3 regions of the Buttiauxella sp. WJP83 genome follow, and region 2 is predicted to be linked to each of the others. Evidence: predicted binding sites of a transcription regulator. Region 2 holds the regulator's gene; each other region holds the start of a gene.

Region 1 (5,243 bases), 1.2 Mb from region 2:
TTGCGTACGTTGCTGCAATGGCGAGTCAAGGAATGTCATCAGGCTATCGGCAGCACCTACCGCCTGCGCTTTTGCATGATAAAAGGTGCCCAGATCGCGCAGAGGTTGGAAAAACTCAGGGGCCAGGATCAGGGCGAGGAAACCGGCAAAAAGCGTCACGCCGGTGCTGTAGTGGCCAAAGTTTAGCTCGCCAAGATAAGAGAAACCGAAGTAAACCGCGACCAGTGCGATGGATAAAGAGGCGAAGAACTCCAGTACGCCGGAAGACAGGAACGCAAGGCGTAGCACTTCCATCGTGCGCTGGCGGAAGTCCTGGGAAGCGGCACGGATATTCTCCGTTTCAGCAGCGCCTCGGTTAAACAAACGCAATGTTTCCATGCCACGAAGACGGTCAAGGAAATGCCCGCTCAGACGCGCAAGCGCCTGGAAGTTACGACGGTTAGCATCTGCCGCGCCCATACCCACCATCGCCATAAACAGCGGGATCAGCGGTGCGGTGCAGAGCAAAATCAGGGCTGCAACCCAGTTAGACGGGAAAATAGCGATGAGAACCAGCACGGGTACGATTACCGCAAGCGACATTTGCGGTAGATAGCGAGCGTAGTAATCGTGCATATCCTCGATTTGTTCCAGCACAAGTGTTGCCCAACTGCCGACAGGTTTTCCCTGAATCCAGGCTGGGCCCGCTTGATGCACGCGATCGAGCACTTTTCGGCGAATTTCCTGGCGAATGTGCAATCCTGCGTAAAAACCGACTTTTTCACGTAGCCACACGACCCACGCGCGCAAGACAAAAATCAGAATCAGGATAATGAAAAGCAATAGCAGGGCTTCACGGGGGATATTATCCATGATCATGTGCTGCAACATTCTGGCTAACAGCCAGGCTTGAGCAACAATCAAAAGCCCACTGACCAGTCCCAAAACACGGGAAAGCCCTAACCAGCGGCGGGAGATAATGCTTTGTTGTTTTAGCCAGCGGCTAAGTTCTTGTTGACGGGTTTTATTCATGGGTTGCCAGTGCAGGTTGATATCCCCTTCATACTTCAAGCAGCAGGTGCGTTGGCTTCACTTATTTGCCACATTCTTGCAACTCGAATTATTTTGGGTATGAATTATCAGGCAAAAATTGCGGGCAATGTTACAACGCAGGCAAAAGAAAGGCGACCAATTCAGTCGCCTTTACGTATCTTCAAACTGCCGCTCAGGACTGAGGAAGTTACTTATTCTGTTCGGCTAATCCATCCAGGTAGCGCTCAGCATCAAGTGCAGCCATGCAGCCCGTGCCCGCAGAGGTGATTGCCTGACGATAGATATGGTCCATCACATCACCTGCAGCAAATACGCCAGGGATGCTGGTTTGTGTGGCATTACCGTGAATACCGGACTGTACTTTGATGTAGCCATTTTCCAGCTCAAGCTGATCGGCGAAGATTCCGGTATTTGGACTGTGGCCGATAGCCACAAACAGGCCTGCGACTTCCAGCTCTTCAGTGGTGTCCGTGTTGTGTACATCGCGCAGACGCAGTCCACTCACACCCATCTGATCGCCTGTGACTTCATCCAGAGTACGGTTGGTGTGCAGCACGATGTTGCCGTTCTTCACTTTATCCATCAAACGATTGATCAGAATTTTCTCGGCACGGAAGCTGTCGCGGCGGTGAATCAAATGCACTTCAGAGGCAATGTTTGCCAGATAAAGTGCTTCTTCAACTGCGGTATTACCGCCACCAATGACCGCGACCTTTTGATTGCGATAGAAGAAACCATCACATGTTGCACAGGCAGAAACGCCGCGGCCTTTAAACGCTTCTTCAGAAGGCAAACCCAGATAACGTGCAGAAGCCCCGGTCGCGATGATCAACGCATCACAAGTGTATTCGCCACTGTCGCCCGTCAGACGGAATGGACGATTCTGTAGATCAACCTTCGAGATGTGGTCGAACAGAATTTCTGTTTCGAACTTGGTCGCATGTTCGTGCATGCGTTCCATTAACGCAGGGCCAGTCAGGTCGTTAGGATCACCAGGCCAGTTCTCAACTTCGGTCGTAGTGGTCAACTGGCCACCTTTTTCCATCCCGGTAATCAAAACGGGCTTGAGGTTGGCGCGTGCCGCGTAGACTGCAGCGGTGTAGCCCGCAGGGCCGGAGCCAAGAATTAGCAATTTACTGTGTTTAGCGGTGCCCATGAGATCCTCATTGTTCGTTGGCAGACAATCGAGGGATTGTAGGGAATTTGGCGGGCTAAAAAAAGGGTAGAGGGGCTGTGTTGGCGAATATGTTAACTATATGTGCAATAGCTGTGTTCAATCAGCCGCAGCGAGTGCTGGCAAAGCGCATAAAAATCCATCCAAACAGTCTAAATACTCACCCGGGTAAAGTGATGAATAATCGTCAAGTAGCCCAGATATCCGGCACGTTCCACTAAATTTAGATGTTTTGCTTTGACAATCCGCTAAGCATTTGCGAAAACATTCGAGGAAGAAAAACATTTGGGGCGAGAATTGTAAAATAATCGCGCATACCTGATGCAATTTTACCGGGTTATTGAAATCTACTCATGGCGTGGACAGACGCCATAAGTGATGTCGTTAGCAGCCATTGGGCACCGGTCTTCTCACGTACACCCGGAACATTGACGTTGACCGGGTTATGGCAGGTGAAGGAAGGAACACAGAGAGACTATAATAATGGTAGATAGCAAGAAGCGCCCTGGCAAAGATCTCGACCGCATCGATCGTAACATCCTTAATGAACTACAGAAGGATGGGCGTATTTCCAACGTCGAGCTTTCAAAGCGAGTAGGGCTTTCACCGACCCCGTGCCTCGAGCGCGTGCGTCGTCTGGAACGACAGGGTTTCATCCAGGGCTACACCGCTCTGCTGAACCCGCATTATCTGGATGCATCACTTCTGGTTTTTGTTGAGATTACTCTGAATCGTGGCGCCCCGGATGTGTTTGAGCAATTTAATGCTGCAGTTCAAAAACTTGAAGAAATTCAAGAGTGTCATTTGGTATCCGGTGATTTCGACTATCTGTTGAAAACCCGTGTACCGGATATGTCAGCGTACCGCAAATTATTGGGCGAAACCTTGTTACGACTGCCGGGTGTGAACGATACCCGTACCTATGTGGTCATGGAAGAGGTCAAACAGAGTAATCGTCTGGTTATTAAGACCCGTTAACACGGGCCAGGTGCAAAATCTGCGTATTTTGGTTACACTCCTGGTAATTCATACAGCAACAGTGCCGGGAATGCCCGGCACTGTTGCTCTCCATATTTATTAAGGACCTGGAGAGTCTTACTTGAGCCAGGAATACACCGAAGAAAAAGAAGTTACATTGAGGAAACTCAGCAGCGGGCGTCGGCTATTAGAGGCGTTACTGCTTCTTGTTGCCATTTTTGCCGTCTATTTGATGGCGGCGTTGCTTAGTTTTAATCCTTCAGATCCCAGTTGGTCACAAACCGCATGGCATGAACCTATCCATAATTTGGGAGGGATGCCCGGTGCGTGGTTGGCCGACACGCTATTTTTCATCTTTGGCGTAATGGCCTACACCATTCCGGTGATTATTATCGGTGCGTGTTGGTTCACGTTCCGCAATCGGGATAGCGAAGAGTTTGTCGATTATTTCGCCGTTTCTTTACGTCTTATCGGCGTACTGGCAATGGTGCTGACGGCTTGCGGACTTGCGGCAATTAACGCAGATGACATCTGGTATTTCGCCTCGGGTGGCGTTATCGGGAGTCTGCTGAGCACGGCCATGATGCCTCTGCTTAACAGTAGCGGCGGTACTATCGCGTTGTTATGCGTATGGGCAGCAGGTTTGACCCTGTTTACCGGCTGGTCGTGGGTGAGTATCGCTGAAAAAATTGGTGGCGCGACCTTGAGCGTGCTCACTTTTGCCAGCAACCGTACTCGTCGGGATAACACCTGGCAGGATGATGATTACGACGACGAAGATGAAAAACATGACGAAGAGCACGCACCAGAAGTCGAAAAACGCGAGTCTCGTCGTGCGCGCATTTTACGTGGCGCGTTAGCCCGTAAGCAGCGCATCTCCGAAAAATTTGCCAACCCTAACGCACGTAAAACAGACTCAGCGCTGTTTTCTGGTAAGCGTATGGATGACGACGAAGATGACGTTTTGTTCTCAAACAACAAAGCGACGCCGCCAGAAGATGACGTACTGTTTTCTGGGAATAAAGCCACTTTGCCGGAAAGCGAAGAATACGATCCGCTTTTACACGGGCAGTCGATTGTCGCACCTGTAGCAGCTACAGCGGCCACGGCGATGGCAAATAATCCAGACTATGCCGCCCCGGTTATGCCAATGGCAACGGTACCTCCCGTTACAGCTCATGCTCCAGAAGTAGAACATACGCCTGCTATTGCCTGGGAACCTGCGCCAACCACCGTGACGCCTGATCCCGTGATTGCGCCTGCGCCTGAAAGTTTCCACGCCCCGCGCGAGGCTGAGCAATACATTCCGCAGCAGGTGACAAACCATTGGTCAGAACCGGTCGTTGAACAAGCGCCGCCTGAATCCGCTTACTATGAGCCAGCTCCCGTCGAGCCAACACTTCAACCTGAACCGGTTGAAGAAGTAAAACCGGCAGTTCGCCCACCGATCTACCATTTCGAAGAGGTCGAAGAGCGACGTGCTCGTGAACGGGAGCAACTCGCGGCCTGGTATCAGCCGGTTAATGAACCAAAACCTGATCCTTATGGCTATGATCAAAGCCCTGCATTTACTCAAACTACGTCGACTTCCGCGCCGCGGATTGAAACACCCGCAATGCCACAAGGTGTATTCGATACGACCTCCGTGGTGCCAGCACCTGGTGCTGCTATTCCACAGGAATTAAAAGACGCAGCAAAAGTTGTGGCTGCAGCGTCTGCCTTTAGCCCCGTGTTTAGTATTGCCAGTGATGCGCCGCGCCCTCAAACCAAAGAGGGGATCGGCCCGCAGCTACCACGCCCAAATCGCGTGCGGGTACCGACTCGACGCGAACTTGCTTCCTACGGAATCAAGTTGCCTTCCCAGAGAATGGCTGAAGAGGAAGCTCGTCGTCAGAACGGCATGGATATCGAAGATGACTTTGCTGATGATGCTGAAGATCTGGAACAGCAAGAGCTTGCTCGCCAGTTCGCTGCTCAACAACAGCAACGTTATGGCGAAGAATATGAAGACGACGTTTCGCAACAAGATGAAGATGAGGCTGAGCAGGCTGAATTAGCA
Region 2 (5,243 bases):
CGCGTTTAGCGGGTAATAAATTCGATTTTCAGCTTTGTTGGCTTCACCCACAATCAGCAACCTGACTTCATGTTCTGTATTGTTGATGAACGTATGACAAATGCCGGTTCCTGACGGAAAGCCAACGCTATCACCCGGCTCAAGCGGGTAAAGATGACCATTGATCCATACCTGCGGATGCCCTTCCAGAACATAAGCAAATTCTTCCTCGCTACTTTCCGCATGCGGGTAGGACGTCCGGCGACCGGGCAACAGACGCTCATGGTGGATCCCCAGGCGTGTTAGCCCGAGTTTGCGAGCCAGCGGCGCGCCAATAGAAAACAGTTCAGCGCTGTCTGGATAAGTTGAATCATCTTCACCTTCCAGGTCTTTCCAGTGGCGTATGCAATCAGGTTTATTCATAACAAACTCCGGGATAGTCATCTCAAAAGGATGCAGCCAGAATGGTGCACCACTCGGCGTTTTTTGCGCGTTGTGATAGAGTGTAGGGCTAATCTACAGGGGAATGCTGATGGACATCACGACTTCACAAAACGTGTTAGCGCAGGCTGAAAAACTATGCGAGCAGCGTAATGTGCGCCTGACGCCACAACGCCTGGAAGTGCTGCGTTTACTGACGCAACAAGCGGGTGCAATCAGCGCTTATGATTTGCTGGATTTATTGCGTGCCAGTGAACCACAAGCAAAACCTCCGACGGTGTATCGTGCTCTCGATTTTCTTCTTGAACAAGGCTTTGTGCATCGCGTTGAGTCAACCAACAGCTATGTTTTGTGCCATCTGTTTGATCAGCCAACGCACTCATCAGCGATGTTTATTTGCGACAGATGTGGAGCGGTGAAGGAACATGGTGCGCAAGACGTTGAAGATATCATGCATCAATTGGCTGCCCAGTTAGGATTTGCTCTGCATCATAATGTCATTGAGGCGCATGGTTTATGCAGCGCTTGCGCAGAAGTTGAAGCCTGCAACCATCCCGAAGCATGCGGGCATGACCACACTATTCAGTCGAAGAAAAAATCACGCTAATACGAATTTAGAAGATTAGACTGGGGAAGAATCGGTACTTCCATGTACCAGGGCAGATTTAGAGAGTTAACACATCTGAGGGATGAGATTACCAGCGGTAATCGTTACGTTTTTCCCAATCAACGACTTCTTTCTCTGCCTGTTCTTGGGCGTATCCATAGCGTTCCTGGATTTTACCGACTAGCTGATCGCGCTTCCCTTCGATGACGGTCATGTCGTCATCCGTCAGTTTGCCCCATTTTTCTTTCACTGTGCCTTTGAACTGTTTCCAGTTACCGCCGATTTCGTCTTTATTCATAATAGTCTCCTCAACGTTCGCTAAAAAACTGCTAAAAGTTAACAACGTCCGAGTGCTGCCGTTTGGCTAAAACCACTCTTATCTGCTGGACGTGATAACAATTGTAGTTAAGGATGCGGCAGTGGCGGAAAAACTAAGAATCTTTAACCATGCACGTGTTCAAACCAGGTGTTGTGACGCCAATGACGACGCCAGATCCACCCCAATGACAAACCTCGTAGTGCAAGAAACACCGCCAGCGAAAGCCATAACCCATGGTTGCCCAACCAGGGCACGGTGAACAAGGTTAATCCAAAGCCAAGAGCCGCAACGGCCATACTGTTTCGCATTTCTGCACCACGTGTTGCGCCAATAAACATGCCATCAAGCAAATAGCACCAGACGCCCACCACCGGTAAAACTATCTGCCAATGCAAATAGCGATCGGCCTGGCGCTGCAATTCAGGGATTGATGTCAGGAGCGAAACAATGTTCTCGCCAAACAGTGCATACACTATGGCAAAAGCTAACGCGACCAATCCCGCCTGGCGACAGGCTGCTCCCCACACCTCCAGCAATTGGCCTCGATTTTTCGCACCAAATGCCTGCCCCGAATGGGCTTCAACAGCGTAAGCAAACCCATCAAGCGCATAGGCGGTGAAGGTCAGCAACGTCATCAGCACCGCGTTTACCGCAACGATTTCGCTGCCTAACCGTGCGCCAAAAATCGTCACTGATGCGAAACACACCTGCAGCAACAGCGAGCGCAACATAATGTCCCGGTTAAGCGCCAGTAAACGCCGAACGTTTCCGCGCCAGGCTTTCATCAGCATCTCTACGCTGATTCCACGCAGGCCCATCACCTTTTTCACCATCAGCAACCCGATGATAAATGTCGCATATTCCGCAGTGACCGTCGCTAACGCCGCCCCCTGCACATTCATGTGCAACCCCATCACCAGCCACACATCCAGCACGATATTCAGCACGTTTCCGACGACCAGTAAGATAACCGGTGCACGCGCATACTGAACGCCTAACAGCCAACCAAGTAAGACCAGGTTAGCCAGTGAAGCCGGGGCGCTTAGCCAGCGGATCTCAAGAAAACGCTGTGCCTGCCAGAGCACATCCTGGTTACCGCCAACAATATGTAATGCCAGTGAAATGAGGGGATCGCGCAGCGCGATAATCACAACGCCTGCGCCCAGCGCCAGCAATAAAGGCTGTACCAGTGCACGAGCTAACGCCGAGGGATTATTTGCGCCAAACGCTTGAGCGGTTAAGCCCGTGGTACTCATGCGCAGGAATAGCAAAAGCATGAACAGGAAACTGGTTGCCGTAGCGCCAATAGCGACTCCGCCAAGATAGACAGGGCTGTCCAGATGACCAATGACTGCCGTATCGACCAGACCCAGCAAGGGGACGGTGATGTTGGAGAAGATCATGGGTAAGGCGAGGCGCCAGAGTACTTTGTCAGCCGTTGAGAAAAATCGCATTCCACCCTTCATACTTCAAGCCGCATCTTTGTTGGCCGCGTTCACTCACCCGAATCACTTACTCAAGTAAGCTCATCGGGACTCGTTTTCTCGCCGCCTCAATGCAACTTGAATTATTTGGGTTTTCAGTTTTAAGAAACTTTACAGCCAGTTGCCGTTGCGAATCACCCCAACCGCCAACCCTTCAATGGAGAAGTTATGTTCGCGCAGGTCAACCACAATAGGTTCAAACTCGCTATTTTCTGGAAGAAGATGAACAACGTTGCCCTGCTGTTTTAAGCGCTTAACGGTAACTTCATCATCAATACGCGCAACCACAACCTGGCCGTTACGCACATCCTGAGTTTTATGCACCGCGAGCAGATCACCGTCCATAATACCGATGTCTTTCATAGACATACCGCTGACGCGCAGCAAGAAATCGGCATTAGGTTTAAACAGCGATGGATCAACCTGGTAATGGCCTTCGATATGCTGCTGAGCCAAGAGTGGCTCACCTGCAGCAACACGCCCAACCAGCGGAATACCGGTAACTTCTTCCACCAGCAAGCGGATACCGCGCGACGCACCAGAGACAATCTCAATGACGCCTTTACGAGCCAGTGCTTTTAGGTGCTCTTCAGCGGCGTTTGGAGAACGGAACCCCAGACGTTGAGCAATCTCGGCACGAGTCGGTGGCATGCCGGTCTGGCTGATATGATCCCGAATAAGATCAAACACCTCTTGCTGCCTGGTAGTTAACGCTTTCATTCCGCCCCCTGGGTGTTTATACAGTTATGCTGTGAGTATATACAGTCAAAGGCGAATTTGGAACCACAAATTAAGCAAAAAACCAGCCACTTAACTATTCTGGAAAGATCATCGCAAATGCTGCCAAAGCAGTGTGACCCAGGTAATCACTGCGAGGATAATGGCGATTAACACAGCAGCTGATCCCATGTCCTTGGCGCGTCCTGAAAGCTCGTGATAATCCGTACCCACGCGGTCAACAAGGGATTCAATCGCACTGTTGAGGATCTCGACAATCATAACCAGCACGACAGAACCAATCAGTAGAATACGGGTGATGGGGTCGATATCTAAATAACAGGCAATGGCAATAGCGATTACGGCACAAACGCCTTCCTGACGGAACGCAGCTTCGTTGATCCAGGCTGCTTTGAGCCCTTTCCATGAATAGCCAGCGGCTTTGATGATACGGGTAAATCCGGTGACGTTACTCGCCATTTTTGGAAACCTTTTCAAATTATTTGCGTCAATACTTATCTATACCCGTCATTCTTCAAATTGCTGCCAACACGGCTACAACTTGAAGAATGACGGGTATAAAGCGCAACGCCACAGAAATCTGAGTGAGATTCTGATATTCTTGCGGCGAAATTGCATTATTAACCTGAGGCTTTACATCGTTTATGTCAGGCTGGCCAAGAATCTACTACAAATTACTTAATTTACCATTAGGCGTTCTGGTAAAAAGCAAGTCCATTCCGGCAGATCCACAAGCCGAACTGGGCTTAGATCCCACACGCCCGATAATGTACGTGCTGCCGTATAACTCTAAGGCGGACTTATTAACGCTGCGCGCACAATGTCTCGCGCATGGCTTACCCGATCCGCTTCAGCCGTTAGAGATTGATGGAGCGGTACTCCCGCGTTACGTCTTTATCCACGGCGGCCCGCGCGTATTCACGTATTACACGCCGAAAGAAGAGTCGATCAAGTTGTTCCATGATTACCTCGACTTGCACCGCAGCAATCCAAATCTGGATGTGCAGATGGTGCCGGTCTCGGTGATGTTTGGCCGCTCTCCGGGTCGCGAAAAAGGCGAAGTTAATCCGCCATTAAAGATGCTGAACGGCATCCAGAAATTTTTCGCCGTTACCTGGCTTGGTCGCGACAGTTTCGTGCGTTTTTCGCCACCCGTCTCTCTACGCCACATGGCCACCGAGCACGGTACGGATAAAAAGATCGCTCAGAAATTGGCTCGCGTTGCGCGTATGCACTTTGCTCGCCAGCGTTTAGCGACCATCGGGCCGCGTTTGCCGGTACGTCAGGATCTGTTTAATAAACTTCTGGCATCGAAAGCTATCGCTCGCGCCGTCGAAGATGAAGCACGCAGCAAGAAAATCTCCCATGAAAAAGCACAGCAAAACGCTGTGGCGCTGATGGAAGAGATTGCCGCCAACTTCTCTTATGAAGCGATTCGAGTGAGCGACCGCGTGCTCAGTCTGACGTGGAACCGCTTGTACCAGGGGATAAACGTTCATAATGCAGAACGCGTGCGCCAGTTGGCTCACGATGGTCATGAGATTGTTTATGTCCCTTGCCATCGCAGCCACATGGATTACATGCTGCTGTCCTATGTGCTTTATCACCAGGGGCTGGTTCCTCCGCACATCGCGGCGGGTATCAACCTGAACTTCTGGCCAGCGGGCCCGATTTT
Region 3 (5,243 bases), 110 kb from region 2:
GCTTCGAGAGGAACTGAAGATGTCACAGACTGAACTCGCCCAGGCTGTTGGGGTATCCCAACCTACCATAGCTAAAATGGAAAACCCTGAAAACGACCCGCGCTTATCCACATTAAAACGCTACGTCGCAGCTCTTGGGGGTGAATTGAGTATTGATATAACGCTACCAACCGGTAAGCGTGTGGTTTTCCATCTCTGATACCACTGAAGATAGCCCCCTTTCGAGGGCAAAAGAAAACTTAAGCGCTACGCAAGTTCTGCGCCGCCTTCACCATGTTCGCCAGCGCCTGACGCGTTTCTGGCCAGCCGCGAGTTTTCAGGCCGCAGTCAGGGTTAACCCACAAACGCTCAGCCGGAACACTTTCAGCCGCTTTCTTCAGGAGCGCTTCAATCCATTCCACGCTTGGCACGTTCGGCGAGTGAATGTCATACACGCCCGGTCCAATTTCGTTCGGGTATTCGAACTCTTTGAACGACTCCAACAAGTCCATATCGGAACGTGAGGTTTCAATGGTGATCACGTCCGCATCCAGCGCCGCAATGGAATCCATGATGTCGTTGAATTCGCAGTAACACATGTGGGTGTGGATCTGCGTGTCGTCGCGTACCACAGCGGCGTTCAGGCGGAAAGCTTCCACGCCCCATTCCAGATACGCCTGCCAGTCGGACTGACGCAGCGGTAAACCTTCACGCAACGCGGGTTCGTCAATCTGAATGATGCCAATGCCCGCAGCTTCAAGATCCGCCACTTCGTCGCGCAACGCCAGTGCAATTTGCTTCGCGATGGTTTCGCGCGAGACGTCTTCGCGTGGGAATGACCAGCACAGAATTGTCACCGGGCCAGTCAACATGCCTTTTACTGGTTTGTCGGTCAGGGATTGCGCGTACTTCGCCCATTCAACGGTGATGGCTTCCGGGCGGCTGATATCACCAATCACGACCGGCGGTTTTACACAGCGGGAGCCGTAGCTCTGTACCCAGCCGTTTTGGGTGAAGACGAAGCCGTCGAGGTGTTCGCCAAAATATTCCACCATGTCGTTACGCTCGGCCTCACCGTGCACCAGCACATCCAGGCCCAGCCGTTCTTGTTCCGCTACCGCTTGTTTGATGTGTTCAGCGATACCGGTGCGATAGTTGTTGGCATCCAGATTTCCCTTTTTGAAGTCTAGGCGCAAGCCGCGGATTTCGGTGGTTTGCGGGAAAGAACCGATAGTCGTTGTCGGCCACGCTGGCAGGTTAAAACGCTGACGTTGCGCCACGGCACGAGCGGCATAGTCGCTGTGACGTTGGCTGTCTTGCGCGGTAATGGTAGCCAGACGCTGTTCTACTGCGGCATTGTGTACACGGCTTGAATGGCGGCGAGCCTGAATTGGTGCGCTCCATTCCACCAGCTTTTCGGTGTTACCGCTGTTTAGCGCTTCGGTCAGTAGTGAAAGCTCAGCACATTTTTGCAGGGCGAAGGCAAACCAGCTTTTCACTTCCGCATCCAGACGCGTTTCCACGCTGAGATCGATTGGGCTGTGCAGCAATGAGCAAGAGGAGGCCACCCATAGCTCACGTTTGCCGACGATGGCCTGCAATTGCTGATATTTTTCCGTCAGATCGGCACGCCAGACGTTACGTCCGTTAATCACACCGGCAGACAATAGCCAGTCAGCCGGAAGCTGTTGATGCAACGCGTTGATATCATCTTTACCGTGTACGAAATCAACGTGCAGACCCTGGACCGGCAGCGCGGTGATGGTGTTCAGGTTTGGCGTGACGCCTTCGAAATAGGTGGTCAGCAACAGCTTAACGTTACCATTCAGCGCGTCATAAGCAGGCTTGAACGCATCCAGCCACGCCTGCGGCAATTCCAGCACCAGAGCGGGTTCATCGATTTGCACCCATTCGATGCCGCGTTTTGCCAGCTCTGCCAGAACCTGTTGGTAAACCGGCAGAATGTCGTTGAGCAAGCTCAGGCGGTCGAACTGCTCACCCTTCACTTTACCCAGCCACAGATAGGTGACTGGGCCAAGCAGCACAGGTTTCACGTTGTGGCCCAGTGCCAGCGCTTCGTCCACTTCATCCAGAAGTTGTGTCCAGGTCAGTTTGAACTGCTGGCCTAGAGTAAATTCCGGCACCATGTAGTGATAGTTGGTGTTAAACCATTTCGTCATTTCTGCGGCGGCGGCAGGCTTGCCAGTCGGTGCGCGGCCACGGCCCAGACGGAATAATGTGTCGATATCTACACTGCCGTCCGCGTTCTGATGACGAGCCGGTACATTGCCAAGTAACAAGCTGGTGGTCAGAACGTGATCGTACCAGGCGAAATCGCCCACTGGCAGTAATTCAACGCCGGCCTGTTTTTGTTGATCCCAGTGACGAGCACGCAGTTCGCGGCCCACTGTCAGTAATTCTTCCTGGGTAGAGTTACCTGCCCAGTAACTTTCTTGTGCCTTTTTCAGTTCGCGACGCAGGCCAACACGAGGGAAGCCGAGGGTGTGATTTTTGATTGTCATTTTTATGTCCTCATGGTGAATTTTTTGGATTTGGACGTCCAGATGTTTACACCGCCATCTTGCAAAGGTACTGTATATTCCTCAAGCGCAATTTGCTCATGCCGAAGTGAAGGACTTTCATGATCGAGATCAAACACCTGCGGACGCTCCAGGCGTTACGAAATTGTGGCTCTTTAGCCGCTGCCGCTGCCGCGTTGCATCAGACCCAATCGGCGCTCTCTCATCAGTTCAGCGATCTGGAGCAGCGACTTGGGTTCCGCTTGTTTGTCCGTAAAAGTCAGCCACTGCGCTTTACTCCTCAGGGTGAAGTGCTATTGCAACTGGCAGAACAAGTGCTGCCGCAGATTAGCCGTGCGCTTCAGGCCTGCAATGAACCGCATCAGACAACGTTGCGTATCGCCATCGAATGCCATAGCTGTATTCAGTGGCTGACACCCGCATTAGAGAATTTCCACAAAACCTGGCCGCAGGTGGATCTGGATTTCAAATCAGGTGTGACGTTCGACCCGCAGCCCGCGTTACAGCAAAGCGAGCTGGATATCGTTTTGACCTCGGACATTCTGCCGCGCAGCGGTCTGCACTATTCGCCCATGTTTGATTATGAAGTGCGCCTGGTGCTGGCAACGGATCACCCGTTAGCGAACAAAACACGAATTGATCCGGAAGATTTGAGCAGCGAGACATTGTTAATTTACCCGGTGCAGCGCCAACGATTGGATATCTGGCGACATTTCCTGCAACCCGCAGGCGTGAGCCCTATGCTTAAAAGTGTGGATAACACGTTGCTGTTAATTCAGATGGTGTCGGCACGTATGGGCATTGCCGCGCTGCCGCATTGGGTGGTGGAGAATGTGGAGCGCCAGGGTCTGGTGGTAACTAAAACCCTGGGCGAAGGATTGTGGAGCCGGTTGTACGCCGCCGTTCGCGATGGCGAGCAGCGTCAACCGGTGACAGAAGCGTTTATTCGCTCGACGCGTTCACACGCTTGCGAGCATCTGCCGTTTGTGAAGAACGCGGAGCGACCCAACGGCGATGCACCCATAGCGAGGCCATTATCACCGTCCCACCAATGATAAAACTCGGCCAGTGGGGCTGTTCTTGCCAGATGGCGAGGTTAACCAGCAGCCCTGCCGGAACATGCACGTTGTTCATGATGCCGAGCGTTCCTGCATCCACCTGCGTCGCACCATAGTTCCACATGAAATAACCCAGCCCTGACGCCACGACACCCAGCCACACCAGGATGCCCCATTGCAGGTTGGTAGTCGGGAGTTTTTGCGGATTCCCCAGCACAAACCAGGCGCTTACCGCCACAATGAATGCGCCAAGATAAAACCATGAGAATGCGCAATGCTGCGGCATCGGACGCGTTTCCATCAAACGTTTGTAGCCCACCATGCCGATAGCAAAGCAGATGTTGGCCGCCTGCACTAACAGCAGGCCAGTCCAGAAGTGATCGCTCACTTTGTCATAGCGAATAATCGCCGCGCCAACCACCGCCAGCCCTGCACTGAGTGCATAACCCCAGCGCAGCGGCCTGCGGCTGAGCAAATCGTAAATCAGCGTGATATACAACGGTGTCAGCACGGTGAACAACAGGAATTCTGAAACCGTCAGGTAGAGATAAGCCTGGAAGCTAAACAGGTACATCACACCGAGTTGCAGCGCGCCTACCAGCATATACAACAGCAACGTTTTCGCGCTGTAACCTTTAAAACGCAGGAACGGCAGGAATACTAGCGCCGCAAGCCCGACGCGCATCAGCACCGAAAAATAGCTGTCGACATGCCCGGCAAGGTATTCGCCAATCAGACTAAATGAGAAGGCCCACAGGATTGTGGTGATGATCAGTAACGGCACGATGAAATCTCTACAACAGGTTATGCCTTATTGTAGCGAAGGGTGTTGGCAGAGGCTTAGCTATTTGGTTGACGAGTGGCGATTAAATCGCCACTCAATATCGGCGAATTAATCTTTACCGAGGAACATCTTACGCAGGTAATGTGGAACGGCGTTATCGGCGTTGGTGCCAATCACTTCCAGCTCTGGCAACAAGTCTTTCAGGCGTTGGTGGGCATTGCCCATGATGCAGCCTTTACCCGCCATGCTGAGCATTTCTGCGTCGTTCATGCCATCACCAAAGGCGATGCACTCTTTCAGGCTGTAACCCATTGCTTTAGATACCGCTTCCAGCGCGTGACCTTTGGATACCCCACCCGCCATTACTTCCAGGCAAGTGAGTGTCGAGAAGCTGACATTGACTCGGTCACCCCAACGGGCAATCAACGCTTGCTCAAGCGGCAGCAATTTTTCGTGTGAATCACAGGTGAAGAACACTTTGCTAATACCATCAGCGTCCAGCAAACCTGGCTCAAACAGGCTGTAATTAAATACGGCCTCTTTAAAATATTTCATCTCTTCAGGGCGATGGCGGTTCATGAACCATTCGTCGCCACGGTAGACGTTGGTCACGATATCTTGATGGGTATGCACGACACCAAACAGATCACGGGCGATGTCCTGATCAAGATCGTGGCTGAATACCAGGTTGCCGTCAGTATCATGCACACGCGCACCGTTGGAGGTGATCATGTAGGCTTTGATTTCGAGGTTATCGCGGATTTGCCCCACATCGATATGGTGACGACCCGTTGCAAAGACGAAATGTACCCCTTCAGCGGTGAGCAATTTCAGCGTTTCTTTGGCGTATGGGGTGAGCAGGTGATCGGGGGACAACAACGT

Evidence for each region. Region 2 encodes LexA, which represses DNA repair genes until DNA is damaged. Its sites were predicted from a motif close to TNCTGTATGTACATACAGNA; they were not measured.
Region 1: a site for LexA is predicted at 3,223-3,242, ahead of OH773_RS14640 (DNA translocase FtsK 4TM domain-containing protein). Genes of this name have one in related genera too.
Region 3: a site for LexA is predicted at 2,570-2,589, ahead of metR (HTH-type transcriptional regulator MetR). Genes of this name have one in related genera too.

The regions. Positions count from the first base shown of each region.
Region 1 covers NZ_CP110080.1:3,155,316-3,160,558, reverse strand. The annotation lists gene cydD (heme ABC transporter permease/ATP-binding protein CydD) at 1-1,011, opposite strand, end outside; gene trxB (thioredoxin-disulfide reductase) at 1,220-2,188, opposite strand; gene lrp (leucine-responsive transcriptional regulator Lrp) at 2,690-3,184, shown strand; gene OH773_RS14640 (DNA translocase FtsK 4TM domain-containing protein) at 3,306-5,243, shown strand, end outside.
Region 2 covers NZ_CP110080.1:4,341,439-4,346,681, forward strand. The annotation lists gene OH773_RS20060 (cupin domain-containing protein) at 1-402, opposite strand, end outside; gene zur (zinc uptake transcriptional repressor Zur) at 512-1,027, shown strand; gene OH773_RS20070 (CsbD family protein) at 1,116-1,325, opposite strand; gene dinF (MATE family efflux transporter DinF) at 1,469-2,800, opposite strand; gene lexA (transcriptional repressor LexA) at 2,942-3,550, opposite strand; gene OH773_RS20085 (diacylglycerol kinase) at 3,659-4,027, opposite strand; gene plsB (glycerol-3-phosphate 1-O-acyltransferase PlsB) at 4,213-5,243, shown strand, end outside.
Region 3 covers NZ_CP110080.1:4,454,590-4,459,832, forward strand. The annotation lists gene OH773_RS20565 (helix-turn-helix domain-containing protein) at 1-199, shown strand, start outside; gene metE (5-methyltetrahydropteroyltriglutamate--homocysteine S-methyltransferase) at 240-2,501, opposite strand; gene metR (HTH-type transcriptional regulator MetR) at 2,621-3,574, shown strand; gene OH773_RS20580 (carboxylate/amino acid/amine transporter) at 3,462-4,361, opposite strand; gene yigL (sugar/pyridoxal phosphate phosphatase YigL) at 4,470-5,243, opposite strand, start outside.